Regions from separate parts of the Neobacillus sp. GCM10027624 genome, predicted to be linked through region 4. Evidence: riboswitches for the same ligand, from Rfam matches in the RefSeq annotation. Region 4 holds a riboswitch; each other region holds the start of a gene.
The links. A riboswitch is a leader RNA that binds a small molecule or an ion and turns the genes downstream of it on or off. The one in region 4 is predicted to bind S-adenosylmethionine.
Positions count from the first base shown of each region.

Region 1: another riboswitch for S-adenosylmethionine. It lies ahead of ACFQZ9_RS24285 (BMP family protein); the one in region 4 lies ahead of ACFQZ9_RS23665 (homoserine dehydrogenase).
Region 2: another riboswitch for S-adenosylmethionine. It lies ahead of mtnW (2,3-diketo-5-methylthiopentyl-1-phosphate enolase); the one in region 4 lies ahead of ACFQZ9_RS23665 (homoserine dehydrogenase).
Region 3: another riboswitch for S-adenosylmethionine. It lies ahead of ACFQZ9_RS22295 (sugar ABC transporter substrate-binding protein); the one in region 4 lies ahead of ACFQZ9_RS23665 (homoserine dehydrogenase).

Region 1 covers NZ_JBHTHD010000014.1:80,625-88,006, forward strand. Annotated here, with positions in the region: gene ACFQZ9_RS24265 (response regulator transcription factor) at 371-1,072, shown strand; gene ACFQZ9_RS24270 (sensor histidine kinase) at 1,062-2,486, shown strand; gene ACFQZ9_RS24275 (S1C family serine protease) at 2,649-4,055, shown strand; gene ACFQZ9_RS24280 (hypothetical protein) at 4,111-4,524, shown strand; SAM riboswitch class I at 4,667-4,775, shown strand; gene ACFQZ9_RS24285 (BMP family protein) at 4,901-5,914, shown strand; gene ACFQZ9_RS24290 (ABC transporter ATP-binding protein) at 6,007-7,382, shown strand, end outside.
Region 2 covers NZ_JBHTHD010000003.1:120,494-127,875, forward strand. Annotated here, with positions in the region: gene ACFQZ9_RS05530 (pyridoxal phosphate-dependent aminotransferase) at 209-1,387, shown strand; SAM riboswitch class I at 1,463-1,572, shown strand; gene mtnW (2,3-diketo-5-methylthiopentyl-1-phosphate enolase) at 1,650-2,861, shown strand; gene ACFQZ9_RS05540 (HAD family hydrolase) at 2,862-3,527, shown strand; gene ACFQZ9_RS05545 (methylthioribulose 1-phosphate dehydratase) at 3,529-4,158, shown strand; gene ACFQZ9_RS05550 (1,2-dihydroxy-3-keto-5-methylthiopentene dioxygenase) at 4,187-4,720, shown strand; gene ACFQZ9_RS05555 (aspartyl-phosphate phosphatase Spo0E family protein) at 4,938-5,186, shown strand; gene ACFQZ9_RS05560 (ZIP family metal transporter) at 5,223-5,954, opposite strand; gene ACFQZ9_RS05565 (electron transfer flavoprotein subunit beta/FixA family protein) at 6,385-7,212, shown strand; gene ACFQZ9_RS05570 (electron transfer flavoprotein subunit alpha/FixB family protein) at 7,246-7,382, shown strand, end outside.
Region 3 covers NZ_JBHTHD010000013.1:258,273-265,654, forward strand. Annotated here, with positions in the region: gene yfkAB (radical SAM/CxCxxxxC motif protein YfkAB) at 125-1,243, shown strand; gene ACFQZ9_RS22290 (MFS transporter) at 1,278-2,453, opposite strand; SAM riboswitch class I at 2,689-2,797, shown strand; gene ACFQZ9_RS22295 (sugar ABC transporter substrate-binding protein) at 2,921-4,036, shown strand; gene ACFQZ9_RS22300 (sugar ABC transporter ATP-binding protein) at 4,126-5,610, shown strand; gene ACFQZ9_RS22305 (ABC transporter permease) at 5,613-6,611, shown strand; gene ACFQZ9_RS22310 (hypothetical protein) at 6,696-6,926, shown strand; gene ACFQZ9_RS22315 (hypothetical protein) at 6,968-7,279, shown strand; gene ACFQZ9_RS22320 (hypothetical protein) at 7,301-7,382, shown strand, end outside.
Region 4 covers NZ_JBHTHD010000013.1:555,894-563,275, reverse strand. Annotated here, with positions in the region: gene ACFQZ9_RS23675 (glycosyltransferase family 2 protein) at 132-809, opposite strand; gene ACFQZ9_RS23670 (glycosyltransferase) at 838-2,655, opposite strand; gene ACFQZ9_RS23665 (homoserine dehydrogenase) at 2,836-4,071, opposite strand; SAM riboswitch class I at 4,142-4,253, opposite strand; gene ACFQZ9_RS23660 (GNAT family N-acetyltransferase) at 4,346-5,017, opposite strand; gene ACFQZ9_RS23655 (GNAT family N-acetyltransferase) at 5,035-5,697, opposite strand; gene ACFQZ9_RS23650 (carbon-nitrogen hydrolase family protein) at 5,709-6,557, opposite strand; gene mmuM (homocysteine S-methyltransferase) at 6,772-7,382, opposite strand, start outside.

The sequences.
Region 1 (7,382 bases), on a different contig from region 4:
TGCAGGTGAAAAACTGAGTTGGCGGGGAACTGACAAGGGTTCATAGTGCCCGTGCGAATGAAAAACTGAGTTGGCCGGGCACTATAAAAATGGAAATTTAAGAACTTAAAATTTTTTACATTTAAATGCGACAAAATAGCAGCACCAAGCCATCAAACTATCACCAATAGCCCCGATAAGCAACAAAATCAAAACTCCCAAATTCTCCAATACCACAATCCCCACATAATACTACCTCACCAATCCCAATTATTAATAAACTATGAACAAAGTTTTAAAGAGTATGTAAGAAATACCCCATTCGGTTGATAAGCTCTAAAATTGGTATACACTTGAAATAGGTAGTTTTTCATGTAGGAGATGAATCATATTGAAAATACTCGTGATTGAAGATAATAAAAGTGTATGCACAATGATTGAAATGTTTTTCGCCAAAGAAGGAATTCAAGGAGAATTTATCAATAACGGCTTAGAAGGCTATAACCGTTTTAAATGCGAAACCTGGGACGCGCTCATTGTCGATTGGATGCTGCCGGGAATGGACGGAGTCACCATTTGCCGGAAAATTAGAGAAGAAAAACACTCGGTGCCCATTATTATGCTAACCGCAAAAGATAGTGAGTCAGACCAAGTACTTGGCCTGGAAATGGGTGCCGACGATTATGTGACAAAGCCGTTTAGTCCCCTCACATTAATGGCAAGAATTAAAGCGGTAACACGGAGATTCCAAAACCAAGTAACGGATCCCCAAGAAGAATTTCTTGAGACCGAGCATTTTAAAATCAGCAAAAATACCCGCGAGGTCATTGTCGACGGGGAGAACATCACCAATTTAACGCCAAAAGAATTTGATTTGTTATATTATATGATCGAGCATCCAAAACAAGTTTTTTCAAGAGAACAGCTGTTGGAAAGAGTCTGGGGCTACCAGTTCTACGGCGATGAACGGACCGTTGATGTTCACATCAAAAGGCTGAGGAAAAAAGTTGAAATGACAGGAAAACCTTTCTTCCACACTGTATGGGGAGTTGGATATAAATTCGATGAGTCGATTAAAACGGATGAAATTTAGGTATGCCTATCAACAATTTATTAGCCATATAAGCATTATTATTGTTGCTTTTTTAGTTTTAAGTCTATTGTTTGCCCATTATATTCAAAGTTTGGTCTATGAAAATAAGGCGGATGAACTGGTTTCATATGGCAAGGCCATTATTTCAGATATTGACCACAATCCGGAGGAAACTGGCCAAATTATCAATCAATACAGCACTGTCTTATCCAAAAGGAAAATGACCTTTAGTATGTTTGATCAAGGTTTTAATCTTTATTCGGTGGGGAAACGCGGGCCGACCATCACCAATTTAGAACCCGAGCAATTAAGGGAGATCGCCAAAGGGCATACCCTTGTGGTCAATGCCGATTATAAAACCTTTGGTTCAGAAGGCGTAACCTTTGTCGTGAAACCGTATATAAATAATGGTCGATTTTACGGTGGTATCCTCATAGCTTCACCTATTAGTGGAACAAGTGCAATGATTGAAAAAGTCAATCAATTTTTACTCTATACCATTCTCATTGCGCTGGGAGTTTCGTTTTTACTTAGCTGGCTATTATCAAGATTACATGTGAATCGAATTAAAAGGCTCCAAGAAGCAACATCACAAGTATCGGCGGGGAATTACCACGTCAGTGTGCCAGCTTCCGACTTTGATGAAATCGGCGAATTGGCCAGCGACTTTAATCGCATGGTCAATAAAATCAACCGTTCTATGGAAGAAATTGAAAGCTTGGAAAATCGGAGAAGGCAGTTTATGTCCGATGTTTCTCATGAATTACGAACCCCTCTAACGACCATCAGCGGGGTGATTGAAGGACTGAAAAACAATATGATTCCTGAGGGAGATAAGGAAAAAGGAATCAATCTTGTCAGTCAGGAAGCGAAACGATTGATCCGCCTCGTCAATGAAAACCTGGATTATGATAAAATTCGATCGAATCAAATCCAGCTTTTCCGTGAAGATATACAGCTACAGGAAGTGCTTGAAATTATTCAGGAGCAATTATATCTGCAAGCAGAAGAGAAAAATAATCAAATTGTGGTGGAAGCAGATCCTGATGTGCATGTAAATGCGGATTATGACCGCCTCATTCAAATTTTGATTAACATCACTAAAAATAGTATCCAATTCACCACAAATGGAACGATTTGGCTGAGAGGCAGGTCGGAACAGAACGATACGATTATCGAAATTGAAGATACTGGTGTGGGGATTGACCCAAAAGAAGTTGAGAATATTTGGCATCGCTTTTATAAAGCGGATATCTCGAGAACCAGTAACCCATACGGAGAGTTTGGATTAGGACTTTCTATTGTAAAACAATTAATTGTTCTTCATAACGGGGAAATTGATGTTTTTAGTGAAAAAGACAAAGGAACTAAATTTGTCATCCGTTTTAAAAATGAGAAGAATGCTGCGGTGTAAAAAGCTGCAGCTTTTTCGTATGGAGAATATAGTCGAGTTTTCATATTTTTTCTTGTTTTATTACAAAACCATTTAAAGTTTGTTAATAGTTTTGTCATATTTGTTGGATAAAGTAAGAATAAATACATGATTCAATAATAAGCAAAAGGAGATCGAAAGCTTATGAATTATAAAGACGATTTTAACCTAGAAAATGAACAAAATGAAACCAATTCCATTGACCTTACCATGCCGGCAAGTTCGCGAAACGAATCGGACGTAGAGAAACCAAATGTTGACCATGAAACCAACACACATGATTTTGATCGATCATCCTATGAGACTCATAATACACAAGAAACAAACTACAGAGAATATACTACTGCCTCTCATGGTGGAGAAGCAACCCGTTCTAAAGAAGAACCGAAAGCCAGCAATAAAAGAAATTTAAAAGGCTTCGCATCAACCTTAGCTGCAGGTGTCATCGGGTCGGTACTGACCTTAACGATTCTACCGCATACGGACTATATGAAAAATTATTTTGAGAAGGCGGATAACCAATCAGCTGCTACGGAAGTAAAACCAGTGACGGCACAGCCAACGGTGGCAAAAACTTCGGGTGCTTCCATTGCCGATACAGTTGAAAAGGTCTCAAAAGCAATCGTCGGAATTGAAAACTATCAAAAACAGCAAAGTAGCGATTTCTTTGGTAATTCCAGCCCCTCTCAAAGTGTTGAAACAGGCTCCGGATCTGGGGTGATTTTTCAAAAAAATAATAATGATGCCTATATCGTAACCAATAACCACGTAGTCGAAGGGGCTTCAAAACTTGAAATCTCTTTATATAATGGTGAAAAAACAAAGGCAGAGGTCGTTGGTACGGATGCTTTAACCGATTTGGCTGTCTTAAAAATTGATGCAAAATATGTGAATGCTACGGCGAGCTTTGGGGATTCTTCCACACTTCGACCTGGTGACCAAGTGTATGCCATCGGTAACCCGCTTGGACTTGACCTTTCTAGAACAGTAACACAGGGAATTATCAGTGCTACCAACCGCAGTATTGCTGTTGATACCTCTGCAGGAAGCTGGGATACAAATGTCATTCAAACCGATGCCGCCATTAACCCTGGGAACAGCGGTGGTGCGTTGATCAATTCACAAGGACAGGTTATTGGCATTAACAGCCTAAAGATTTCTGAGAATGGTGTCGAAGGTTTAGGCTTTGCCATCCCAAGTAATGATGCGATCCCAATTGTCAATCAATTAATAAAAAATGGAAAAATTGAGCGGCCATATATCGGCATTGGTCTTGAAGATTTAGATCAAATTCCGCAAATCTATTGGCAAAATCTGCCTAGCAGTGTCCAAAAGGGCGTAATGATTACGCAAGTGGATCCGCATTCTGCTGCTTCAAGTTCTGGGCTGGAAGTGAAGGATGTCATTGTTTCCATGAATGGTGCGAAAATTGGCTCCTCTTCCGAATTACGTAAATATTTATATACGAAAGTGAATGTAGGAGATACCGTTAAGTTTGGGGTATACCGCAATGGCAAGCTAAAAACGATCGATGTAAAGCTATCTAAATAAGCTTTCATGTTTTGATGCAAAATAAGACCTAAAGAATCAAGTCAGAGGTGATGAGATGAATCGGGTCGGAAAATATGCGAGCGGAAAGAATGTAGAGGATACCGAGCTGTTAAAAATGGTTCTTGATCTTCCAGAGAAAGATAAAATGCTGATGTGGTCTGAGGGATATATCGACATTGTCATTGAAAAATTACCAGAATATGGGCGGGATATTTTGGTGAATCGCAAGAAGAAATGGGAAGACACCAAGGCTTATTATCAGGACCAGCTAGGCGACATTCTTTCAAAGGAAGAGGTAAAGTTGAAAATGAAGAGCGAACGCAAAGAGTTCGCTCTTTTTGTCATGCAGCAGTATAAGGAATTTCAATCCTTACTGTTTTTATGCTATGACGGGAATTTAAAAGATGTTGATTTAAGGAAATTTGTTTTTCGCAGGCGATATGGTTCAAAAAAATCATATTTAAGATAGTCTGCCAGCGATAATTTAAAAGATTTAAAATTTTTTTAAAAGTATATTTACTTTTTCGGTTTAAAGTTGTAAACTTTAAAATAATTCAGACATAAACACTATTGATATAGTAAAAATAAGTTATTTTTAAAAAATAAATAATTCCTTATCACGAGTGGTGGAGGGACAGGCCCTATGAAACCCGGCAACCGCTGTTTTATTAAAACAGAAGGTGCTAAATCCTGCAGAGTGCTTACTCTGAAAGATAAGGGAGAGTCGAGGTGAAAAAGCGCTCTTCCTTATGGGAAGGGCGCTTTTTTGTTCTACATAATCATGGTTTTGCTTTTTCCTAAAAAAGGAAGAAATTATATTATAAAAATAAATGAGGGGGTTCATCATGAAGAAACTAGCATTAATTGTTACGATTTTTGCCTTTTTGTTAGCAGGCTGCTCAGGGGCAAATTCTTCTTCTTCAAAAAGCAAGGAGAAGGGTTCAGAAAAGAAGCGTGTTGCGTTAATTTTACCAGAAAAAATTGGGGTTAACCCTTTCTTCCAACAAATGGATGAAGGCGCTAAAAAGGCTGGAAAAGAATTTAACATCGATGTAAAAACCATTGAGTCAACTGACCAAGCAGCGATTGAACAAAATCTTCGTACAGCTGTAGCGGAAAATTACGATTTGATCATTACTTCATCCTTTGAATCAGAAGATGCTTTAAAGAAAGTGGCAACTGAAAATCCAAAAAAACAATTTGCGATCATTGATACAACCGTTGATTTACCAAACGTTCGCAGTGTAACCTTCCGTGAACAAGAAGCAGCCTATCTTTTAGGAGCAGCTGCAGGTCTTGCGACTAAAACGAATAAAGTCGGGATGGTTGTCGCAATCGATGCACCGTTGATGAAGAAATGGACAGGCGGCTTCCAAGAAGGATTGAAAGCAACAAATCCCAAAGCGCAATTTCTTGTAAACTATGTTGGCAGCTTTACAGACCCAGCAAAGGCAAAAGAACTTGCCCTGCTTCAAGCCTCTAAGGGTGCAGATTTTGTTGCAGGTGCTTCAGCCGTTGGTGATTTAGGCGTATTTGAAGCAGCAAAAGAAAAAGGATTCTTTACTTCCGGACAAGACGTTGACCGTACCGAAGTGGATCCAAAGCATGTTGTTCTTTCTCAATTAAAGGGAACAGATGCGGCCGCCTATGAAACCATTAAAGATTTTGCAAAAGGAACCTATAAAGCAGGAGTGGTTTCATATGGCTTGAAAGAAGATGGAGTCGGGCTAACGTATGTAACAAAAGAAAGCAAGAGTCCGCTAAATCCATTTGTTGGACAAGCGAATATCGATAAGGTAAAAGCCATTAAAGATGACATCATTTCCGGTAAGGTAACGGTAACAGACCCGTTAAAATAATCGCTTAATGCTAAATAGGGAAGCTATCTAAAGATTTTTAGAAGATAGCTTCCCTTTCACCATGAAAAACAGGTTTGAAAGGAGAAAAAAGGATGCCTCGATTGGAAATGAAAAACATGACAAAGCGTTACGGGAATTTTGAGGCAAACTCTGATGTATCGTTTACCTTAAATCCCGGGGAAGTCCATGCCATCGTTGGGGAAAACGGGGCAGGAAAAACGACACTTATGCGCATGTTATATGGATTAGAACAGCCGAGTGCCGGCTCCATTTTGCTTGATGGCAAGGTCGTTCACTTTAAAAGTCCATTAGATGCTCTAAGTCATGGCATTGGCATGGTTCATCAGCATTTTATGTTAATTCCAAATTTAACGGTGACAGAAAATATTGTCATTGGCCGCGAACCGAAGAAGGCGGGATTTTTTAATCGTAAGAAAGCGGCTGAAATGGTTTCGGAGGTTTCAAACAACTTTGGAATTCCTGTTAGACCAACCGTTAAGGTGTCGGAGTGTTCTGTCGGGGAACAGCAGCGCATAGAAATTGTCAAAGTCCTTTACCAGGGGGCCGACATCATCATTTTGGACGAGCCGACAGCGGTGTTAACTCCTTTAGAGGTAAAAGAATTGCTGAAGACGATTCGATTTTTAGCTGAAAAGGGAAAGAGTATCATCCTCATTACGCACAAGCTGCATGAAGTAATGGAAGTGGCAGATCGAGTAACGGTATTAAGAGGAGGAAAGGTGACAGGAACGTTTCAAATCGCGGATACGAATGCAGATGAATTAGCGAAAAGGATGGTTGGCCGGGATCTCGTTCAATTAAAGGATCGGAAACAAACAGTTGGAAATGAGTTTCTTAAGGTGCAAGGAATATTGGTCCAAGGGAAATCTGAAAAACCTTTACTAGATGGTATTACCTTTTCTGTTTCTGAGGGTGAGATTGTCGGAATTGCCGGTGTTTCAGGTAATGGTCAATCCGAATTGCTTCAGGCGATATCGGGACTGATCGAGGTGGATCAAGGCAGGATTGAACTAGGGGGAACGGAGATTACTCGTTCGTCCGTTAAGTATAGAAGAGAAGCGGGTTTAGCCCATATTCCGGAAGACCGCTACCTATGGGGGGCGGCAAAGGAGGCAAGTGTTGAAGAAAATGCCTTTATGGGATACCATCGCAATCCTGTTTTTTCGCGAAAGAATTGGTTATTAAAAAGAAATTTCCAACAAACCGTTCAAAAGTGGATTGGCAAATTTTCAATAAAAGCTGGGGCGTTAAACAACAACGCTGGGAATTTATCCGGCGGAAATTTACAAAAACTGATTGTTGCCAGAGAGCTCGGACATGAGACCCCTTTTCTCATTGCTGCTGAACCAACAAGAGGGGTGGATATAGGTGCAATGGAGGTCATTCATGATGCACTTATGGAAAAACGAAACGAGGGCGGAGCGATTCTTCTCGTCTCTTCTGAGTT
Region 2 (7,382 bases), on a different contig from region 4:
TCTAATTTTCATTTTTTTCAATATGTTGAAATAATAACAGTAATATAATAATAGTGTCAATATTTTTAAAAAATTATTTATAATATTCAGGTTTTCTATCTTCGAAAATGGAAGCAGTAAAATTTTTACTTTACAAGCCGTTATAAAAGTAATATCATTTGTGACTAGAATTTCAATAATAATTTACTTTTTAAGCAGGTGAGAACATTTGAACACTTTTCCACCATCAAATCTATTAGAAAATCTACCGAAACAATTTTTTGCGTCATTAGTAAAAAAAGTGGGGCAATACATTAAAGCAGGTCATGATGTCATTAATTTAGGTCAGGGTAACCCCGATCAACCAACCCCAAAACATATTGTTGAGAAGCTAAAAGAAGCCGCCGAGAAACCGATAAATCATAAATATTCGCCTTTTCAGGGTTTTCAATATTTGAAGCAGGCGGCAGCAGAATTTTATCAAAGGGAATATGGTGTTTCTGTTAACCCCGACAAAGAAATTGCGATTTTATTTGGCGGAAAAGCAGGTTTGGTTGAATTACCGTTATGCCTATTAAATCCAGGCGATACCATCCTAGTTCCTGACCCAGGATATCCGGATTATTGGTCCGGGGTAGCCCTTGCACAGGCAAAAATGGTTACAATGCCCTTAAGGGAAAAAAATCATTTTTTACCTGATTATGAGGAATTATCACAAGAAGCTTTAACAAATGCAAAATTAATGTTTCTTAACTATCCGAATAATCCTACAGGAGCGACCGCAACAGAGGAGTTTTTCTCTGAAACCGTTAAGCTAGCAAACGAACATAATCTTTGCGTTGTACATGATTTTGCTTATGGTGCAATTGGCTTTGACGGGGAAAAACCTTTAAGCTTTTTACAGGTAGAGGGAGCAAAAGAGGTTGGAATCGAAATCTATACATTGTCTAAAACTTATAATATGGCTGGCTGGCGTGTAGGGTTTGCTGTAGGAAATGAAAGTATCATTTCATCAATTGAGCTTTTGCAGGATCACTTATATGTTAGTCTGTTTGGCGCCGTACAGGAAGCGGCTGCGGAAGCATTAACGGGACCGCAGGATTGTGTATGGGAGCAAAACAAACTGTATGAACGTAGAAGGAATATTTTAATTGATGGACTTAGAACGATTGGCTGGGAGGTAACGGCACCGAAAGGATCGTTTTTTGCCTGGTTAAAGGTTCCCAATGGATTTACTTCTGAGGAATTTGCCAATCTTCTACTTGACCAAGCCCATATTATGGTTGCGCCCGGGATTGGCTTTGGCAGCTTTGGTGAAGGGTATGTTCGTGTTGGATTATTAACAGACGAGGAAAGACTTAAAGAAGCTGTCAGAAGAATAAGTTCCTTAGAAATTTTCAAAAAATAGTTGACAGATTTTTTTTTTCTTGGGATAATCCTTTATAAAGTTAAGCAACGTTTAAAAGTGAATATAACGAATGTTTTCTTATCAAGAGCAGGCGGAGGGACCAGCCCTATGAAGCCCGGCAACCGACTTACCCAAAATAGTAAGCACGGTGCTAAATCTTGCAGCAAAAAGCTGAAAGATGAGAAGATGGTAGTTTCGAATGCTAACCTCTTCTTTCTTGAAGAGGTTTTTTATTTATACAGGAAAGGAAGTACGAACATCTATGACTGAAATCATTGCTACATACCTCCTTCATGGGGAAAAAAGTCCGGCAAAAAAAGCGGAGGAAATCGCACTAGGATTAACGGTAGGTTCCTGGACCAATCTGCCTGAACTTGAAAAAAATCAATTGCGAAAACATAAGGGCAGGGTGGTGTCCATTGAAGACTTCCATTCAGAAAAAGATGAGCCGTCAATTATCCGGATTGCCTACCCAACCGTTAATTTTTCAAATGACTTACCGGCAATTTTAACGACTGTTTTTGGAAAGCTGTCCCTCGACGGGAAAATTAAACTCCTTGATTTAGAGTTCGGTCAAGAATTAAAAAATCAGTTTCCGGGACCAAGATTTGGAATTGAAGGCATTCGTGAAAAGGTGGGTGTCCAAGGTCGTCCCCTATTAATGAGCATCTTCAAAGGGGTACTCGGAAAAGATCTGGCTTTTTTAGCGGAACAATTGAAACAGCAAGCACTTGGCGGTGTAGACCTGGTAAAGGATGATGAGATCCTTTTTGAAAATGAACTGACACCATTTGAAGATAGAATTACAGAGGGTAAAAAGGTTTTACAAGCTGTTTACGAGGAGACTGGGCATAGAACCTTGTATGCAGTAAATTTAACGGGTAGAACATCACAGCTTAAGGATAAGGCTAGAAGGGCTGCAGAGCTTGGAGCCGACCTTTTATTATTTAATGTATTTTCTTATGGTCTAGATGTCTTACAGGAATTAAGGGAGGATGATGGCATTGGATTACCATTGATGGCACATCCTGCTGTAAGCGGTGCGTTAACATCATCACCGCAATATGGACTATCCCATTCCTTATTACTTGGAAAGCTATTACGCTATGCGGGTGCAGATTTGTCATTATTCCCGTCACCATACGGAACTGTTGCATTAGATAAACCTTTAGCTTTATCGATAGCTAATGAGCTTACAAAGGAAGATTCATTTAAGACAGCATTTCCTGTCCCTTCTGCCGGAATCCATCCAGGATTGGTTCCACTGTTAATTCGTGATTTTGGTGTTAATTCCGTTATCAATGCCGGCGGCGGTGTTCATGGACATCCGGATGGAGCAAAAGGTGGCGGCACAGCTTTTAGGCAGGCAATTGATACTAAATTAAAGGGTTATTCCTTGGTGGAAGGTGCTAAAATTTATCCGGAGCTTAAAAAGGCTCTTGAATTATGGGGAAATGCGGAGGTTACGGTTTAAATGACGAAACCTGTAATTTATTGTGATTTTGACGGGACTGTTACCGAGAGTGACAACATTATTGCAATTATGAAAAGATTTGCACCTCCAGGATGGGAAGCAATCAAGGATCAAATTTTATCCCAACAAATATCAATCAGTGAAGGGGTAGGAAAATTATTTTCGTTATTGCCCAGTGATTGGAAAGATGAAATAACTGCATTTGCGATTGAAAATGCTAAAATTCGACCGGGTTTCAAAGAATTTGTTGAATTTGCCCGCAGTGAAAACATCCCATTCTACATAATCAGTGGTGGAATCGACTTTTTTCTTCATCCGATTCTTGAGGAGTTCGGTCCTTTTGATGGGGTTTATTGCAATGAGTCAAATTTTTCCGGTGAAACAATCGAAATTTTATGGCCGAATGAATGTGATAAACTATGTACCAATCAATGCGGCTGTTGTAAGCCGAGCATTATTCGACAATTAAACCTAGAGGAAGATCCTTTCAAAATTGTCATTGGGGACTCTGTTACCGATTTAGAAGCAGCAAAACAGGCGGATTTTGTGCTGGCAAGGGATTTGCTTCAGGAAAAATGTGCTGAGTGGGGAATTAATCACCGGGGGTTCAACACGTTCTTTGATTGTATGGAAGAAATAAAAAAAGAATTGGGGTGGATGAGATAAAATGCTAAAGAAAAGATGGTCTGAATTGGCGGATGTTAAAGACGAACTGGCAGAGAGAGATTGGTTTATGGGGACAAGTGGAAACCTTGCGATCAAAGTTAGTGATCATCCACTGCAATTTTTGGTAACAGCAAGTGGCAAGGATAAACGGAAACGTACGGATGAGGATTTTCTTCTAGTCAATGAATTCGGCCGTGCCGTCGATCAAACTCATTTAAAGCCGTCTGCGGAAACTTTGCTTCATGTCGAAATTTATCAAAAAACAGCGGCCGGATGCAGTCTCCATGTTCATACGATTGATAATAATGTTATTTCTGAAGTGTATGGCGACCAAGGTGAGGTCACGTTTAAAGGCCAGGAGCTTATTAAGGCATTTGATATGTGGGAAGAAGATGCTGTCTTAAAAATTCCGATTATTCATAACTATGCTGATATTCCTACACTTGCACGTGTATTTTCTGAGCATGTTTCAGGGGATTCCGGTGCTGTTCTAATTCGAAATCATGGGATTACGGTTTGGGGAAAAACTGCCTTTGAAGCAAAGAAGATACTTGAGGCATCAGAATTTCTGTTTCGCTATCAGTTACGATTATTAGAACATAAACAAAATCAGTTATTTAAAGTGGTATAATTAAATTATTTAAAGGGAGAGAATGAAAATGGCTTATATTACATTCCAAAGTAAAGAAGAACAAATTCATGATCAGCAGGAGGTTGCAGGTTTCCTATCAAGTCAGGAAGTTATTTATGAGCAATGGGATATTTCAAAATTACCGCAAGCTTTAGTTGAAAAATATAACCTAAGTGATGAGGAAAAAGAGGAAATCCTAGCTGTTTTTGCAACTGAAATTGCAGATATTTCGGCAAGAAGAGGCTATAAAGCTCAGGATGTAATCTCTTTATCAGATACAACACCAAACTTGGATGTTCTTTTGAAGAACTTTAAACAAGAACATCATCATACAGATGACGAGGTTCGTTTTATCGTAAGCGGACATGGTGTATTCGTTATCCAAGGAAAAGATGGTGAGTTCTTTGAAGTTCATTTAAATCCAGGAGATTTAATTTCTGTACCGGAAAATATCAGACACTACTTTACACTTGAAGCAGACCGTAAAGTGGTTGCTGTTCGTATTTTCGTAACAACAGAGGGCTGGGTACCAATTTATGAAAAAGAAGAGGTAAATCAATAAGCTAAAATAACAAAGATACGGCCGGCAGATTCTGCCGGCCGCTTTTATTTGTAAATCTTAAAAGCTGCAAATCTAGAAAACTGTGTCGAATAAATGGAATAATTATAATGTTTTGTCTACTTTTGCGATACGGTTTACTTTTTGACAAATTCTTGTATAATTCATCAAGTAGCCTAATTTAGTGGATTAGAGTGTAAGAGTAAGGAGAAGGATGAAATTGTACAAGCATGGTAGTAGTAGTTCAGAAATGTTAGCGGAAATAAAAGTAAAAAGAGAACTTATGATGGAATGTGCAAATACAAAAGGTTTTACAAGTGAAGAGACCATCAAATATAGTCAAGAGCTTGATGAATTAATCTACGAATATCAAAAAGTTGCAGGTCAATCTACTAAAAAACAAGAGGAGGTAAAACTTTCTTTTAAACAATCCATATTAGTATGGCCGAAGGTAATTGTGGGTTTTTAAAAAGAAAAGATTGGAGTGTGGATGCAGCTGCGATTCTTAAAAAGTTTCGATAATTAATACCATTGCAAGCAAGCCTGTAATAAAGGCATAGGTTGATGTTCTTTCATTACCGTCCCCATGACTTTCCGGAATTAACTCCTTATAGATAATGAACAACATAGCACCTGCCGCAAATGAAAGTCCATATGGTACAAGCCCTTGAACAAATGCTGTTAGATAAAATCCCATTAACGAGGTAACAATTTCAATAGCACCCGTTAACGTCGCAAGGATGAAGGCCTTAAATTTACCCATCTTTTGATTGATTAGAAATAACGCAACTAGAAGGCCTTCCGGCGCATTTTGAAAGCCAATTGCCAGTGCAATTAAATTCCCTGTCTCTCCAGTATTAGAGGCATAACTCACACCTACTGAAAGCCCCTCCGGGATATTATGAAGGGTGATTGCGGAAATGATCAAAAAAGCCTTTTCGTCAAACTGAATCCCGTATTGATTATGGTCAAGTTCAATATGTGGTATTTTCTTTTCTAAAATCGTTAATGCAAAAACTCCGAGGAACACTCCAATAAAAAGTGAAAGAAATCCCCCGATTTTTAATGCTTCAGGAATAAGTCCTATTGTAGAGGCAGTCATCATAATCCCTGCGCTAAAGGCTAATAAGATATCTTTAAAGCGGTGTGTAACGGAATGATGGATAAAAAGAATAATTAATGCACCCGCCCCTGTTGATAACGCAGAAAGAATACTTCCAATCAATACATCAGCCATTTACACTCCATTCCTTTCCCTTTCTTAAAGATAAAAATGGAATATTTGTAATTTTAGATAATAATGTGATTTTTATCATTGTTTATATCTTAATATTTCATATAGTTATATTAAAGATATTAATAAACTTACATCAGGATTTTCTACATAAGCTTCTAGATTTTTTTATTCCCTTTCATTCCCACTCAGGTTCCGTATTAACCAACTTCCAGAAAAGCTCACATGTATTGAAGTCTATTCAAAAGTTCAAGAAAGGTTCATACACTCGCTTTTGAATATATACTAAAATTAACAAGTAAGGAAAAAAAAGAAAATTAAATTAGTTTAGTACTATGCTTATATTGCGATTCCTATATCGTAATAAAAAGCATTTTTATCTGAAAGCAACAGCTTTCAATTACCAGATTTTATGGAGGAGGGAAAGTCCTACATGCACATTGTCGTCTGTGTCAAACAAGTACCTGATACAAAAATTATTAAAATTAATCCCAAAACCAACACACTCGACCGCCGCAGCGCACCAGCGATCCTAAACCCTTACGATGCACATGCTGTACAGGAAGCTGTAAAGATTAAAGAGAAAACCGGCGGTACTATTTCTGTGTTATCCATGGGGCCACCTCAAGCAACAGAGGTCATTAAAAAAAGTATTGAAATTGGTGCAGATAGAGGCTATCTAATCTCTGACCGTGCATTTGCAGGGGCGGATACGCTAGCAACGAGTTATGCTTTATCTAAGGCGCTGGAAAGAATCAACAAGGATCTTCCTGTTGATATGGTTATTTGTGGAAAGCATGCTATTGATGGAGATACCGGGCAGGTTGGTCCCGGGATAGCAAGAAGGATGGATATCCCTCCAGTTACAAATGTAATCGAAGTATCGGAAGTAAATTTAAACGAAAAGACTGTTTTATTAAGAAGAAAGCTATCCAGCGGATATGAATTAATTCAGGCAGAAATGCCATGTCTGCTCACAGTTGAAAAGGAAATAAACGAAATTGAATATGCACCTATGCCAAACATGTTGAAAGCAGCACGATACGAATCAATTGTTTGGACAGTTAATGATCTGGAAAATGTGGAGCGCACACAGCTTGGTCTAAAGGGTTCCCCTACGGTTGTAGGAAAAATGTTTACCCCTCCAAGGCCGGAAGGTGGAGTGAAACAACTTGAAGGCTCTGCGAATGAGCAAGTGAAACAGCTCATGGGAGTCTTAATGGAGAAGAAAGATCTGTTCGCCATCCAGTCATCAAAATAAACCTTTATCTTTTTAGTGCAGGGAGGGATTTTAATGAATCTTGAGGAATATCGTGGAGTTTGGGTCTTTATTGAACAAAATGGTGGGAAAATCGAAGGAGTTTCTCTAGAGTTGTTAGGTGCCGGCAGAAAATTAGCTGATAAGCTGCAAGTTCCGCTGGGAGGATTTTT
Region 3 (7,382 bases), 300 kb from region 4:
TGTAGATTTGAGGGGCCGCAAAAATAATTGATTGCGGCCTTTTGGGTCATGGTTTTCTTGCTAAGAGAATATCTTATGTTAGAATGGGAAAGGTTTTGAAAGACTGATAGTAAGGAGATTTATCATGCCAAATATGAAGAAAATTACCCCATTGTTTGATCCGTGGGAAGCTTATTTAGATGTTGAGCAATATGGAAAACTTCAGTTAAGTAATATTGAATTCACCACGACAACCCTTTGTAATATGCGATGTGAGCATTGTGCTGTAGGGTATACTCTACAGTCAAAGGACCCAGAAGCACTTCCCCTTGATTTACTGCTGCAGCGGTTAGAGGAAATTCCGATGTTAAGATCGCTAAGTATCACTGGCGGTGAGCCGATGCTTTCCCTTTCCTCGGTAAAAAATTATGTGGGACCCATTTTAAAATATGCTCATGAGCGTGGCGTGCGGACACAGATTAATTCTAATTTAACGCTGGATTTAGACCGTTATGAATTAATTATTCCATATCTGGATGTATTACATATTTCACATAACTGGGGAACGATAGATGACTTTGTAGAAGGAGGCTTTGCCAGAATGGAAAAGCAGCCTGAATACAGTCAACGAGAAAAATACTTTGAAAGAATGATAGAAAACAGCCGTGAACTCGTAAAGTCGGGAGTAATGGTATCGGCGGAAACGATGTTGAATAAACGGACATTGCCTCATTTAGAAAAAATTCACCGGCAAATTGTTGAGGAAATGCTTTGCCAGCGTCATGAAGTGCACCCGATGTACCCAAGTGATTTTGCCAGCAATCTTGAGACATTAACACTGGACGAAATTCGAGGGGCGATCCATCATTTACTAGACATTAGAGATGAAAATGTGTGGATGCTGTTTGGGACGCTGCCATTCTATCCTTGCAGCCATAACCAAGAGGATATGAATCTTTTGCGACGACTATACGAAAGCAAAAATGTTACCGTGAGAAATGATCCTGACGGCCGTTCACGTTTAAATGTAAACATTTTCAACGGTGATATTATTGTCACGGATTTTGGCGATACCCCGGCGCTTGGAAATATTCAAACGACAAGGCTTGAGGATGCCTATCAAGCTTGGCAAACTTCAAGTATCGCAAATGAATTGAATTGTCACTGTCCGGCGGTTTCTTGTCTTGGTCCGAATATTTTAGTGAAGAACAGTTATTATAAAGAGATTGATTTTACTAGTTTAGAAGCGAAAATAGCAAAATAGCGATTAGAAAAGGCCGTATGTTTTCACATGCGGCCTATGCTGTATGCTTTAAAAGCTTTGGCTGATAGTGGACAGCAGCAAATAAAATCAACCCACTAATAATAAGTAAGGCGCTTGTACTGATAAATACGGCGGAATATCCAAAAGTTCCGGAAATAAAACCACCGAGCATCGGTCCGATAATATTTCCGAAAAAACGAAAACTTGTATTATAACCAAGCACCTCTCCTTGCATTGCAATCGGTGCTTCCTGCCGGATATAAGCAATTCGAGTTGGAACCACGCCGCCGATTAAAACGCCAAGAACAAAACGGATGATAACCAGCTGCCAAAACTGTGTGACAGCGGCCCCTGGTAAATAGATTAGTCCCGCCGCCAAGAGTAGGGTAATTAAGATTTTCGTATAGCCGTACTTGTCCGAGATTTTCCCCCATCGTTTCGTCATCATCAAGTTTCCCAGGCCAGCTGCGGAGAAAGCAATTCCAGAATAAAATGCCACATTTGTTTTTCCGTGCAGGTCACTGACAAATAAAGAAAGAATCGGCTGAACACTAAAATGAGCAATCTGTTCAAGAGATGAAAGTAAAATAACCGTTAAAAAAACAGGGTTTTTTATGATATGCATTAAAACCTCTTTACTTGAGTAATGAGATTTCGTGCTTTTGTTGGCTTCAATGCGGAACTCTTTGGTGAATATAACCAAAAAGGCTGAAATGAAAATGGAAATAGATGTCCATTTAAAAGAGGTTGCATAGCCGAGTGAATCCGCTAAAACACCCCCAAGCATAGGACCCAATAAGGAACCGGTAATACTGCCTGTCTGAAGTGTCCCCAATACTCTTCCAGCAATATTTTTCGGTGTCTGAGTAGAAATGTATGCCTGAGACATGGAAATAAAACCAGAGAAAAACCCCATAAAGAAGCGGAGCATAAATAATTGAAAAACAGTGTGGGCAAACCCCATTAGTAAAATGGAGGTTCCCATTCCTACTCCGGAATAAATGAGAATTTTTTTTCTGCCAAACCGGTCGCCAACTTTTCCCCAAATAGGTGAGAAGATAAAAGCGGACACAAAGGTGATACCGAACGTTAATCCAGCCCAGTGCTGAACATATTTTTCTGAAAAGTTCCCCATCGACTCAATATATAGTGAAATAAAAGGCAGCACCATCGTCATGCTGCCGCCAACAAAAAAGTTGGCAAACCACATGATCCTTAGGTTTCGCTTTGCACTTTCCTGTTGATACACGATAATTAGCACTTCTTTCTAAAAATATTTCGTTTATCTAAATATTATAGTGCCGAATTTAATTTTATTACAATTAAAGTTTCATTAGAAATAGTTAAAGTTATTCTATTAAAAATATTCAAAACACTATTGACAATTTGATAATAGGAGTTAAAATAAGTTTATTATAAAAACTAGATTCATATAATATTGCGTTCTCTTATCAAGAGTGGCAGAGGGACTGGCCCTATGATGCCCAGCAACCGTTCCTAATCGGAATTGGTGCTAAATCCTGCAAAACAATTAGTTGTTTTGAGAGATAAGAGAGGAGAAATCCCTTTTACTAGTGATTTTAAACCTCTCTTTTCAGAGAGGTTTTTTATTTTTCAGAAAAAGGGACCCTCCAACTTGGTATAGGACAGCAATAGAAAAAAGGGGGAGCATGAAAGATGGGGGAAAATCTATTAAAAAGTACACTCGTTTCAGCACTAGCCGCTACACTGCTTTTAACAGGCTGTGCTTCCGGGGGTACAACAAAACAAGCAAGCGGAGACAAAAATGTTTCATTAAAAGGCGTACCAGCTGCATATGCCAAGGGAAATCATTTTAAAATTAAGGTCATCCGTAAAATCGGTGGAGACGATCATACAGCACAATTTTTAGCTGGTGCCAAGCAAGAAGGGGAAGCACTTGGCTTCCAAGTCGATGTATTTACGGCTAATGGAGATACTGCAAAATTCCATGATGCGATTAACCAAGCATTGGATCAAAACTATGATGGTTACATTATTTCGCATGGAGATGATGATGCAACCGTCAATGATGTGAAGAAGATTGTTGAAAAAGGGAAAAGCGTTGTTACCTTCGACTCAAATCCAAAACTAGCGGATGTGGATGGTGTCACGTTAACTTCTCAAGATGATGAAAAGCTAGCGCAATTAACCCTTAATCAATTAGTAAAAGATACAAACGGAAAAGCTAATATTGCATATCTTTGGGTAGACGGATTCCCGGCAATGGTAAGAAGAAATAAGATTTATCAAGATGTTCTTAAGAAAAATCCTGGTATCAAAGAGGTTGACCGCTTTGGAGTAGCCGCTGCTGATACAAGTGTCCAAACGCAAAATGCAGTTGCCGCGATGCTTAATAAATATCCAAAAGGCAAATTAGATGCGATTTTTGCTACATGGGATGCATTCGCAATCGGTGCCGCACGTGCCTTGAAAGAAGCAGGCCGTGAAGAAGTAAAAATCTATGGAATTGATGTTTCCAATTCCGATTTACAAGAAATTCAGCGCCAAGGTAGTGCTTGGAAGTCTACGGCTGCCGTTGATCCTAAATTGATTGGTGCCGTTGATATGAGAATACTAGCAAAGAAACTAGCAAAAGAAGAAACTCCAAAATCATATGACCTTGAAGCGTCGCTTGTATCTCAAAGTGATTTGCAAAAGTCTAAACAGCCGGTTAATATGGTCAATCTAGCAGATATAATACCGGGATGGGGTCAATCTACTGCATTTGAAGAGGATTGGATGAAGACTCTAAAAGATCATTATAAGAAATAAAGCAGTTCTGGTTACACTCTCTTTTTCAGTTGATGAAGAGAGTGTTTTCTTGAAAGGGGGATAACACGTTGGAAAAGACAACATTAGAAATGAGCAACATATCAATTGAGTTCCCTGGGGTAAAAGCGTTAAATCATGTTCATTTTTCAATGGAAACCGGAAAAGTACATGCTTTGATTGGGGCGAATGGTGCCGGTAAATCCACATTAATGAAGGTGCTTTCCGGTGCTTACGGCCACTATTCAGGTGAAATTGCGATGAATGGTCAAAAGCAGGACATTCGCACGCCAAAAAATGCACAAGATGCCGGGATTCAAATTGTTTATCAAGAAGTAGACACTGCACTTATCCCCTACTTAACGGTTGCCGAAAATATCATGCTGCTTGAAACAGTTCATAGTATGGGCAAAAAGCAGATAATTAAATGGAAGGAACTCCATGAAAAAGCGGCTGTAATATTAGCAGGCATGAACATTGAAATTTCTATGAAAAAGCTGGTTAGCGAGCTGTCACTTGCGGAAAAACAAATGGTTTTAATTGCACGGGCAATCTCCCAGCAATGTAAATTTTTAATTTTAGATGAGCCGACAGCACCGTTAAGCCATACCGAAACAACAGAGCTGTTCCGAATCATCCGGGATCTACAAAAACAAAATGTTGGGATTATTTTTATCTCCCACCGCCTTCCGGAAATATTCGGAATCTGCGATGAAATTACCATTATGAGAAACGGTGAATGGGTCGCGACAGAAAGAATAGCGGAAACAACGCAAAATAAAGTTGTGGAGAAGATGCTGGGCCAAAAGTTGGAGGAGCAGTTCCCCGAACTACCTACTCAAATTGGAAACATTGTTCTTGAGGTAAACGGAGTTTCAGATCAAGATAAAATCCGCGATTTAACGCTGCATGTGAAATCGGGAGAAATTGTCGGGCTTGCCGGATTAGTGGGGGCAGGAAAAACCGAACTATGTAAGGCGTTGTTTGGTTCGGAAAAATTGACCACGGGCGAAATTATTCTACATGGCAAAAAGCTGAAACTGCGCAGTCCACATGATGCAGTAGTGAACGGGGTAGCGTTAGTGCCGGAGGAAAGGCGCAAAGAGGGGATTCTAGTCCTTGAGTCCGTTGAAACGAATTTAACGGCTGCAAATTTAAACCGATTTACGAAAATGTTGGGTTTTGTTGATCGAAAAAAAGAGAAGGAAAATGCTAAACAATTTATTCAACGCCTTGGAATTAAAACGCCATCAGAGGAAACAAAGGTACAAAACCTTTCTGGAGGGAATCAACAAAAGGTTGCAATTGGGAAATGGCTCGTTGCCGAAGCGGATGTTTATATTTTTGACGAACCAACTAAAGGGGTAGATGTTGGCGCAAAGAAGGATATTTTTGATTTAATTGCAGAATTGGCGAATCGCGGGAAGGCCATTCTTTATGCAACTTCAGAGCTTTCCGAAATCATCGGCATCACGAATCGGGTCTATTGTTTATATGATGGACGGGCGGTAAAGGAATTGGAAACGAAATCAACAACAGAAGAAGAGCTTTTATTCTATTCAACAGGAGGCAGGTAATAATGGAAGCAAATATTACAACTAAGACACAAGAGAAAAAAGCATTTGACCTGTTTCACTTTTTTTATAAGTATGGAACGATCATCACGATTGTTGCCCTTATCATTATTTTTTCCTCTGTTAATTCAAATTTTATTCAAGGAAGCAATATCGTTAATATTCTTCGTTCGATTTCAATTGTAACGATTATTGCGATTGGGATCACAATATCGTTATCCGTTGATGGGTTCGACTTATCAGTTGGGTCCGTCGCTTCGCTTTCCAATGCTATCGTGATTACGATGTTTGTTTGGTTTTCACAAAATACATTGGTTGCGATTATCTCAGCAATTGCCGCTTCTATTGTGGTCGGGGCCCTGAATTCCTTCATGATTGTAAAAATGCGGATTCCGGATATGTTGATGACGTTGGCGACGATGTTTATCATTCAAGGGACTGCGTTAACTTATACAAAAGGGGCAACCGTTTCGCAAAATATGGTGATGCCGGATGGAACAATGGCGGAAGGTCTTATTAGTCCGTTTTTTGCAAAAATTGGTGAGGTTCCGTGGATTATCATCATCATGGCTGTTGCAGTTTTAGTTGTTCATATTTTTCTAAACTATACGAAGCATGGACGCTACATGTATGTGATTGGCGGGAATAAGGAGGCAGCGAGGCTTTCAGGGATTCCGGTTAATAAGTATAAGGTGGCAGCCTACCTGCTTTCAGCACTTTTTGCTTCGATTGGCGGGATTGTTCTTGCCTCTCGTGTCATGACATCGGAGATCAATTCTGGGGCACCGTATTTGATGGACTCTGTTGCCGCTGCCTTTATTGGTTTTTCTGTTCTTGGGGCGGGAAAAGCGAATGCATTTGGAACCTTTATCGGAGCTGTTTTGATTGGGATTCTTCAAAACGGACTCGTCATGTTGTCTGTTCCTTATTATGCAATGGATATCGTCAAAGGAACAGTTTTAGCCTTTGCGCTGGCGATTACGTATTATAAGCAAAAATCTTAGAGGATTGTAATGGACCTTTTCGTGTTGGCGAAGGGGTCTTATTTTTTTATAAATTGGCACAATAAGGGGATAGGAGGGATTCTATTGGAAAACTATGAAGCGTTTTTGCGGAGTAAAAATTGGGTAGACAATGATTTGGATGCAAGGTACATCAATGTAAACCATCCCTATGCCATTTTAATTTCCGGTGATGAAGGTCAAGTTACCTTAAGAGGGAATACAGGCACCGATAATGGGCAGAACGGGGAAGAGATTTTCAGTTTCAATTCTTTAATAGAGCTCCAGGAATGGTTTGAAAACAATATTGGTGAGTGACTTTTTCTGCTGGGGTAAGCCGCTAGTCACGAAAGAGGTCGATGAAGGACGAAATTGTTGGAGAAATGGTGAAAACATTCTTCATAAGAGGGATGAAAGCCGAAATTGTTGGAGAAACGGTGAAAACGTCCTTCATAAGAGGGATGAAGGACGAAATTGTTGGAGAAACGGTGAAAACGTCCTTCATAAGAGGGATGAAGGACGAAATTGTTGGAGAAACGGTGAAAACGTCTTTCATAAGAGGGATGAAGGCCGAAATTGTTGGAGAAACGGTGAAAACGTCCTTCATAAGAGGGATGAAGGACGAAATTGTTGGAGAAAAGGAGAAAACGTCCTTCATAAGGTTGATGTAGGCCGAAATTTTTGGAGAAACGGTGAAAACGTCTTTCATAAGAGGGATGAAGGCCGAAATTGTTGGAGAAAAGGAGAAAACGTCTTTCATAAGAGGGATGAAGG
Region 4 (7,382 bases):
GGTAACCCTGTGGATAATGTGAATAAGTGTGTAGAATGCTTATAATATAGGACTTTCGATGTGGATAGTATAGTGAATAAATGAATTTTCATTCATTTATCACAATTTAAAATAAACAATAAACTCTACTCTTAATTTGAGACAAGTGGATAAAAATCATCGGTATAGGATACGATATCCCCCCACCCCATAAAGTCTTCATCCGAAACCTTCCACGTATGTTTTTCTGTATCGTGCCGTATTACCGCAAAATGGAAACGATTCGATGAATAAACATTGAAACCGGCTTTTTTACATTGGTCGATAAAAAAGTAATCCTCCGCACGATTTACTTTTTCAAATTGAACTTTTTCAAAAACTGATTTTCGAAACATCAATGTGGCCCCGGCAACCGTGTCAGAAAAGGAATTCTCTTCTCCAGGCACTAAGACTAAGGCTTTTTTATTTTTAAAATAAATATAGTATGAACTTTTGCCGAGGATCGAAACCTGTTCGTCTTTAAAGGCCTGCATCGAACTAGAAATATATTCAGGACCATAGTAGTCGTCATCATCAAATTTGGCAATAACATCATGGTTAGCCTTTAGGACGCCAAAATTTAAACAATCTCCCAAAGCTGCTTTTTCATGAAGTTGAAAAACACGCACGTTTTGATAATTCTTCGCTTTCTCCAACCATTTGTCGATACTCATCGAATCTTTATTAAGGATTATAATTAACTCTTTATCCTTCCAGGTTTGCTGTTGATAATTATTAAAAACATTATTAATAAATTCATCTCTAATGGTGCAAGTGATAATGGAAACCATTTTTTCACTCCTTTCCTTTAAAATGATTTTACGAAGCAATAACTTTTTGAATAAAATTGGCCAAGTTTTTATATTTCCCTAGATTATTTAGTTTCCGCAGGTCTGATTTCAGTTCGTTTATTTGCTCTCCTCCAAAACCGGCCGCACCTAAAATATTAAAATGGCGAATATCCACTTTCAGCAAAAGGGCGATGGTTTCAAGGATGGAGATGAATTTATTTTGAAATTTTTTTGTTTTTTTGCCGTATTTATTAACCAAACTTTTATATTCTTGCAATATATCGTTCATGGTTGCTAAACCCGTTATTCTAGATAGTTCTAAACTAAGAATTAGAATGTCCACTTCATGATGCTTTTTAATAAATAAATGATAATTCTCGATTGCCTCTTTCCACTTACTTTCTGCGACAGGATGCTCTTGATGATAGGATACTAGATTCTTTGCATTGAGATACTTTGCCCCAGCCTTATAAAGGCGGTATCCTAATTCCCAGTCCTCATATCCATACTTTACAAATTCCTCATCAAATAACCCGGCCTTGTTTAATAGCTCTTTTCTGATCGAAACATTACCGGTGAGAAGGGCCATCCACGGAAATTCAAAGCCTTCTAAGTCCGTTCCATATTTACGGGTAATGGTTCGAAACCAGGAGTTGGCATTCTTAATTAAAGCACCATAGGTCTGATTTGAAATATCACTTTTGTTAATGAGAGGATAAGGCTTTGCAGCCGCTTTTTCATATTGATTAAATTTATTATTAAGGTTTTCATTTCCTTTTACCATCTCAGCAATTTGGTCAAGTTTAGCACGATCATCTTTTGGAAAGATACAGGTAATAATATTTTTAGAATACATGACCCCCGACATAATAAGATTACTTTTTTCTTGGTGATACTTAACGTGATTCTGCACAAAATTACGGTCAACAAGCATTTCTGCATCTAAAAATATCAGGATGTTCCCGCTCGATGATTGAATTCCTAAATTACGCACCTTTGCCCTTCCAAGATTTTCGTTGTTTCGAATATATTTAAATTGATATGGCGCTTGATAGTTTTGGAGGGAGTCTTTTGTTTGATCTGTAGAGGCATCATCAATTAAGATGACTTCCATTTTTTCCAAATTGAATGTTTGGTTTTCAAGAGAATATAGGGTGAAAAGGTTTAGTGGATACTTATTGTAGGAAGGGATAATAATACTTACCTCTATTTTATTATTCTGATCACTCTTCAAACCTCTATATTTTTCAGTCTTTTTTTCATTATTCTCCGATACCGGTTCTTTGTTGATTTCTCTAGTGATTTTTTCAGGCCAAATGGCATATAGGCCATTCTCCCGCCCTTTCAGTCTAGCATTCATATTTACTTTAAGCTGATTTTCGCTTCTGCTATGATTCCAGATTCTAACTTCTTTAATATCCCCGATAAAGAACACTCCCGGCGGGTAAACAATGGAACCTGATGGAGAGACATATTTTTTTGGACTCATTTCCCCTTCTTTTACGAAAGTACCATTGATGAAAAGAAAGGGTCTTTTCTCCTTATAAACAACGGCCACATGTACCCACTCATTAATGGATGTCTCATAAACCAATGTGGCGTAAATATTGTTTTGTGTATATTCATAGACAGACACTCCATTCAATCCAACGGAGACGCAGATTCCGGAGCCATTTTGATCTTCTCCTCTTGCAGGACCAATAATATAATTTTTTCCATTACTGTTTACTGGAATTTCCCTAGACTGTTTATCGATTTGATGAATGTTTCCAGGCTTAACCATAAATTCATAAGTAAATGAATTTTTTAAATTTCCGATCAATCGGTCAGTGATGTTTCCTGACATGTTGCACCCCTTTTCCTTCCTTATCCTAAAACCTCGTCCGATTTAGTATAGCTTTTACACAATATGTACAAGGGTATAAATTGGACTAGACTATCTCCCATTTATGTGATGGGTTTTAAATTTTTTCATAAAAAAATAAGACAGCAGCCTTAGAAAGAGGGTGCTGTCTAGTGAGATATTTTATACTGTAACGGTTAACTTTTCCTTTCTATCTTGAAGGATTTGAGTTCCATCTAGAATTGGGTAATAACTTAGTGACGGATACTCTTTAGCTTTTTGTAAAATCTTCTCATCAGTGGTCTCAACAATAAAGGTTTGATCAGACAACCGTTCAACAGGGAGGATGGAAGGACTTAATTCTGTTCTACTCACCCCACTTATTAGCCAAAAATTATTTAATGAGCCAGTAGCGTGAGATAAAGCTTCTTTTACAGGATTAGCCTGAAGCTTTTTTTGCTGATTACTTTGGCTTACATAAACTAGGTCCTCGATAACTGCACTTGCGGTCGGAAACATTCCGGCGCCAGGACCTTGCAGAGTTATTCTGCCCACGATGTCCGAGTATACATTTACCGCATTTTCGACCCCTTCCACATGATAGAATGGATGGGACTTGCTGACGAGCACGGGCCTTACACTTCCAATAAGTGTATCCCCTTCCTTTTGAATACTCACAACATGCTTGAACCGAAAACCAAGCTGGTCTGCCGCTTCAATTAATTCACTTGTAATAGAAGTGATCCCGACGCGTTCCACAGCCTTCCAATTCGGCGCATTTCCAAAGGCTACTCTGCTTAAAACCATTAATTTATAAAATGCATCAAAACCTTCCACATCATTGGTTGGGTCTGCTTCTGCAAATCCCTTATCCTGGGCTAATTTTAAGGCATCAGCAAATGACTGCTTTTTCTCACGCATTTCTGTCAAAATGAAATTGGATGTCCCGTTTACAATGCCTTGAATTTGCTGAACACGATTAACCTTTAACAATTGTCTTAAGGTTTGAATGATTGGAATTCCACCCGCAACAGTCGCTTCAAAGCCAATCGATACTTGGTGTTCATCAGCAAGATCCAACAGCTCTTTTCCATGGTGTGCAAACATTTCTTTGTTTGCAGTAATAATATGGCAGCCTCTTTCAATTGCTTGTTTTAAATAGTTAAAGGCCGGATCCTTGCCCACAATCGCATCAACCACAATATCAAGCTGTGAAAGATTGATAATTTCATTGAAATCCGTTGTGATAAGAACATCCTTTGCGATTTTTCTTTCTTTTTGATTATTTTTAATTAGAACGGCCGCAACCTCCACTTTCTTTCCCAATAGTGCTTCCAGTTCACTTGCATGTGTTTGAATGGTTCGATAAACTCCTTCGCCTACTGTCCCAAACCCTAAAATGGCTACCTTTACTGTCATTATTGATCCCCCCGTTATTAAAAAATGGAAAAAAGAAAACCCTCTTCATAAGAAGAGGGCAGTCATCCTCCTCTTATCTTTCAGGTTAAATATAACCTGCAGGAATTAGCACCTTTTCAAGGAATACCTTGAAGGTTGCCGGGCTTCATCGGGCCTAGTCCCTCCGCCGCTCTGGATAAGAGTATTTATAAAATTGTTAGTTTAATTTTCCATGTTATGAATGAAATTGTAGTTGATTCCTACAAAGCTGTCAATCTTTTTTGAAAATTCTTTTTTACAGGGGTAATAAAGAAATTATGTCCCGTTCCTTCACTTGATTAATCATTTCAAGCCATTCTTGAGGTTTATTTGAAAGAATTGAGTAATAGTTAGTCAGAAACTCTACTACTAAAGCTGCCTGTAAATGTTCCAATTCATTATCCATTGGCATAAAGCATAAATCCAATCCTTTTACCGCTTCGCCATTATTCTCCCAGGAAGGGTGGACATAGGAAAGGTCAAGACGTTTGTAGCCCAAATGAGACAATACCTCCCTGCGAACATAAGGATCCATCACTTTTACTCCGCCAAACTCGTGATTTTGAACACGATACGGGTCATAGATTTCAGCAAACATACCAAATAGTTCGTTTCCATTGTCTAGTGCTAGTTTTTTTAAGTCTTTTAATCTATTTTGAGCTAAGAATCGGCCAAGGCCAAGCCCGGGCCTACTGATAATCGTAAAATCTGTCATAGCAATATTCCATTCGGGATAGTATCGATATTCCGTTGCTCCTACAACCTCTTCCTCCTGTATCGCAACAAACACCCGAATACTTGGATCCTCTAATGGTTCTCTCCATAACTCATACTCTAATACTTCTTCTTGGGGAAAAATTTCTCCCATTAATTGATGCAGCTTTTTAAAATTCGGATCCTTAATACTCGTAATACGTTTATATTCCATTTTCCTTAAATCCCCCTTTATTTAAATGGGTTTTTCCATTCCATTAAAACAGCATAATTACAGGATTCTTCATCCTCAAGATAGTTTTCTGCAAGTCCAATTGGGAACCTGCCACACTGTAGCAGGAAAGTGATTACAGGGTCCTTAACCTCTCCCTTAATAATTGCCTGCAAATACTCTTCCGGCGCCATTTTATTTGCAAACTTATGATAACCCGGCATTCTCCCGCCGCCAAGCAACCGCTCAAGATCCTTTTGGATGACAACGTGGTACATGGACTGCATCATTAGTTTTCCGAGCCCCAGGTTGCGATACTTTGGGCGGACACTTATATCGACAATGTACAACGTGTTGCCGTCCGGTTGGTGATTGCGGATATAACCGTGGTCAGTAATCTCCTCCCACTTATGGTTTCGATGGTTCGGATCAAAATCAACGCACAAGCCTGTCAGGGAACCCGCTAATTCACCGTTGACTTCAACGCATAATGCTCCTTCTTGAAAAAGGGTAACATGGTTTATTAATTGTTCCTCGTTCCACCATAATTCTGAAGGAAATGGCGGCGGGAAACATTCTTTTTGAATTTCTATGAGGTGGGGAAAATCATTCTTTGTATAATTGCGTACAAGCACAGGTACAGGCCGATTTTGGTCAAAAACATAAAATTCACTCCGATACAATAGGCCCCCTCCTATTTTTCCCAATCTGTATATAGATCCGTTCTTCGGTCACGCCAAGTAGTCACGGAGCCACGTTCTCTTACTTCATAAAGAAGTTCAAAGTCTAGGTCTGCCGTGATGATCATGTCATGATTGATTTCGCCTTCCGCTAAGATTCCTTGGGGTGGAAAAGGTATATCATTTGGTGTGATAATGGCGGCCTGGCCAAAATTTGCCCGCATAAAGTCCACCGTCGGAAGGGAGCCGACCGTTCCTGTTAAAACAACATAAACTTGGTTTTCAATCGCACGAGCATGGCTTGTGTAACGAACGCGGTGAAATCCATGACGATCATCAGTACAGGATGGACAGAAAATGACGTCCGCACCCTTAGCTTTTGCCATCCGTACGATTTCCGGAAATTCAATATCGTAGCAGGTAAGGATTGCAATTTTCCCTTTTTTCGTTTCAAAAATTTGAAAGGATTCCCCTGCTTCCATATTCCATTCATTTACTTCGGTAGGCGTGATATGAAGCTTGGCCTGTTCGCCAATTCGTCCATCTGGGTAAAAGAGATGAGCGGTATTAAAAAGCTTACCGTTTTTTTCTAAAACCTGGGTCCCTGCGATAATATGCATGTTGGTTTGTTTTGCGAAGTTGGAAAATAGTTCACGGTATTGGTCTGTAAAGCTTGGTAGATCGTCTATTTTCTTTCCTTTTCCGATGGATAGGAGCTGAGTGGTAAAGAACTCGGGAAAAAGAACGAACTCGGCGCCAAATTCTTCAGCCGTTTTTATATAATGCTCGCACTGGCGAGCAAATTCTTCAAAGGATTGGATGGTGTGTAGATGGTATTGCACAGCAGAAACTCTTAATTTCATTTTTCTCCCCCTGTTACTGATTTAAAATGACACTTATGAGAATTATCTATCATTTTGGTATTTTCTTCAATGGAAATGATTATGTAAAGGGGGAGGATTTCTAAATCTCTTTGGGCGTATTTTAGCGGCTATTTATAAAGTCCTTTTTAACATCATATGGGTATATTTTAATAACTCGCAATCTCCATCACCAAAATCCTTACTTTTTTATATCTTACCTCGCCCATGCAGAAATAGTCGTTATGTTCTCTGGTTTTGTCCTGCAGCAGCCACCAATCAATCGGGCACCGCATTCATACCAGTGATGGGTACTGTATCCGTAAGTTTCTTCAGATGATTCCCCATTCCAAGTTTTAGTGACTGCATCGTACTGCTCGCCTAAATTTGGATATACGATGATAGGTTTAACTGTGTGACTGTGCACTTTATTTATCAGCGAAGAAATGTACTGAGGCCGCGTGCAGTTTATGCCGACGGCAGCCACTTGATCATATTTATCCAGCCATTCTGCACACTCAGCAACCAGGGTCCCATCACTAATATGAAACCCGTCTTTTGCACTGAAGCTAATCCATGCATAGGTTTTGGGGAACTCTTCTAATAACCTGACGATTGCTCTGGCCTCCATCAGACATGGAATAGTTTCGCAGGCAAGGATATCGGCACCGGCATCAATCAAGGCTTTCATACGGGGCCTATGGAAATTCATAAGTTCTTCTTCGGTCAACATATAATCTCCTCGATATTCAGATCCATCAGCAAGGAATGCGCCATATGGCCCTACTGAACCGGCTACTAAAGGCTTCGGTCGGTTTGACCGGTTCT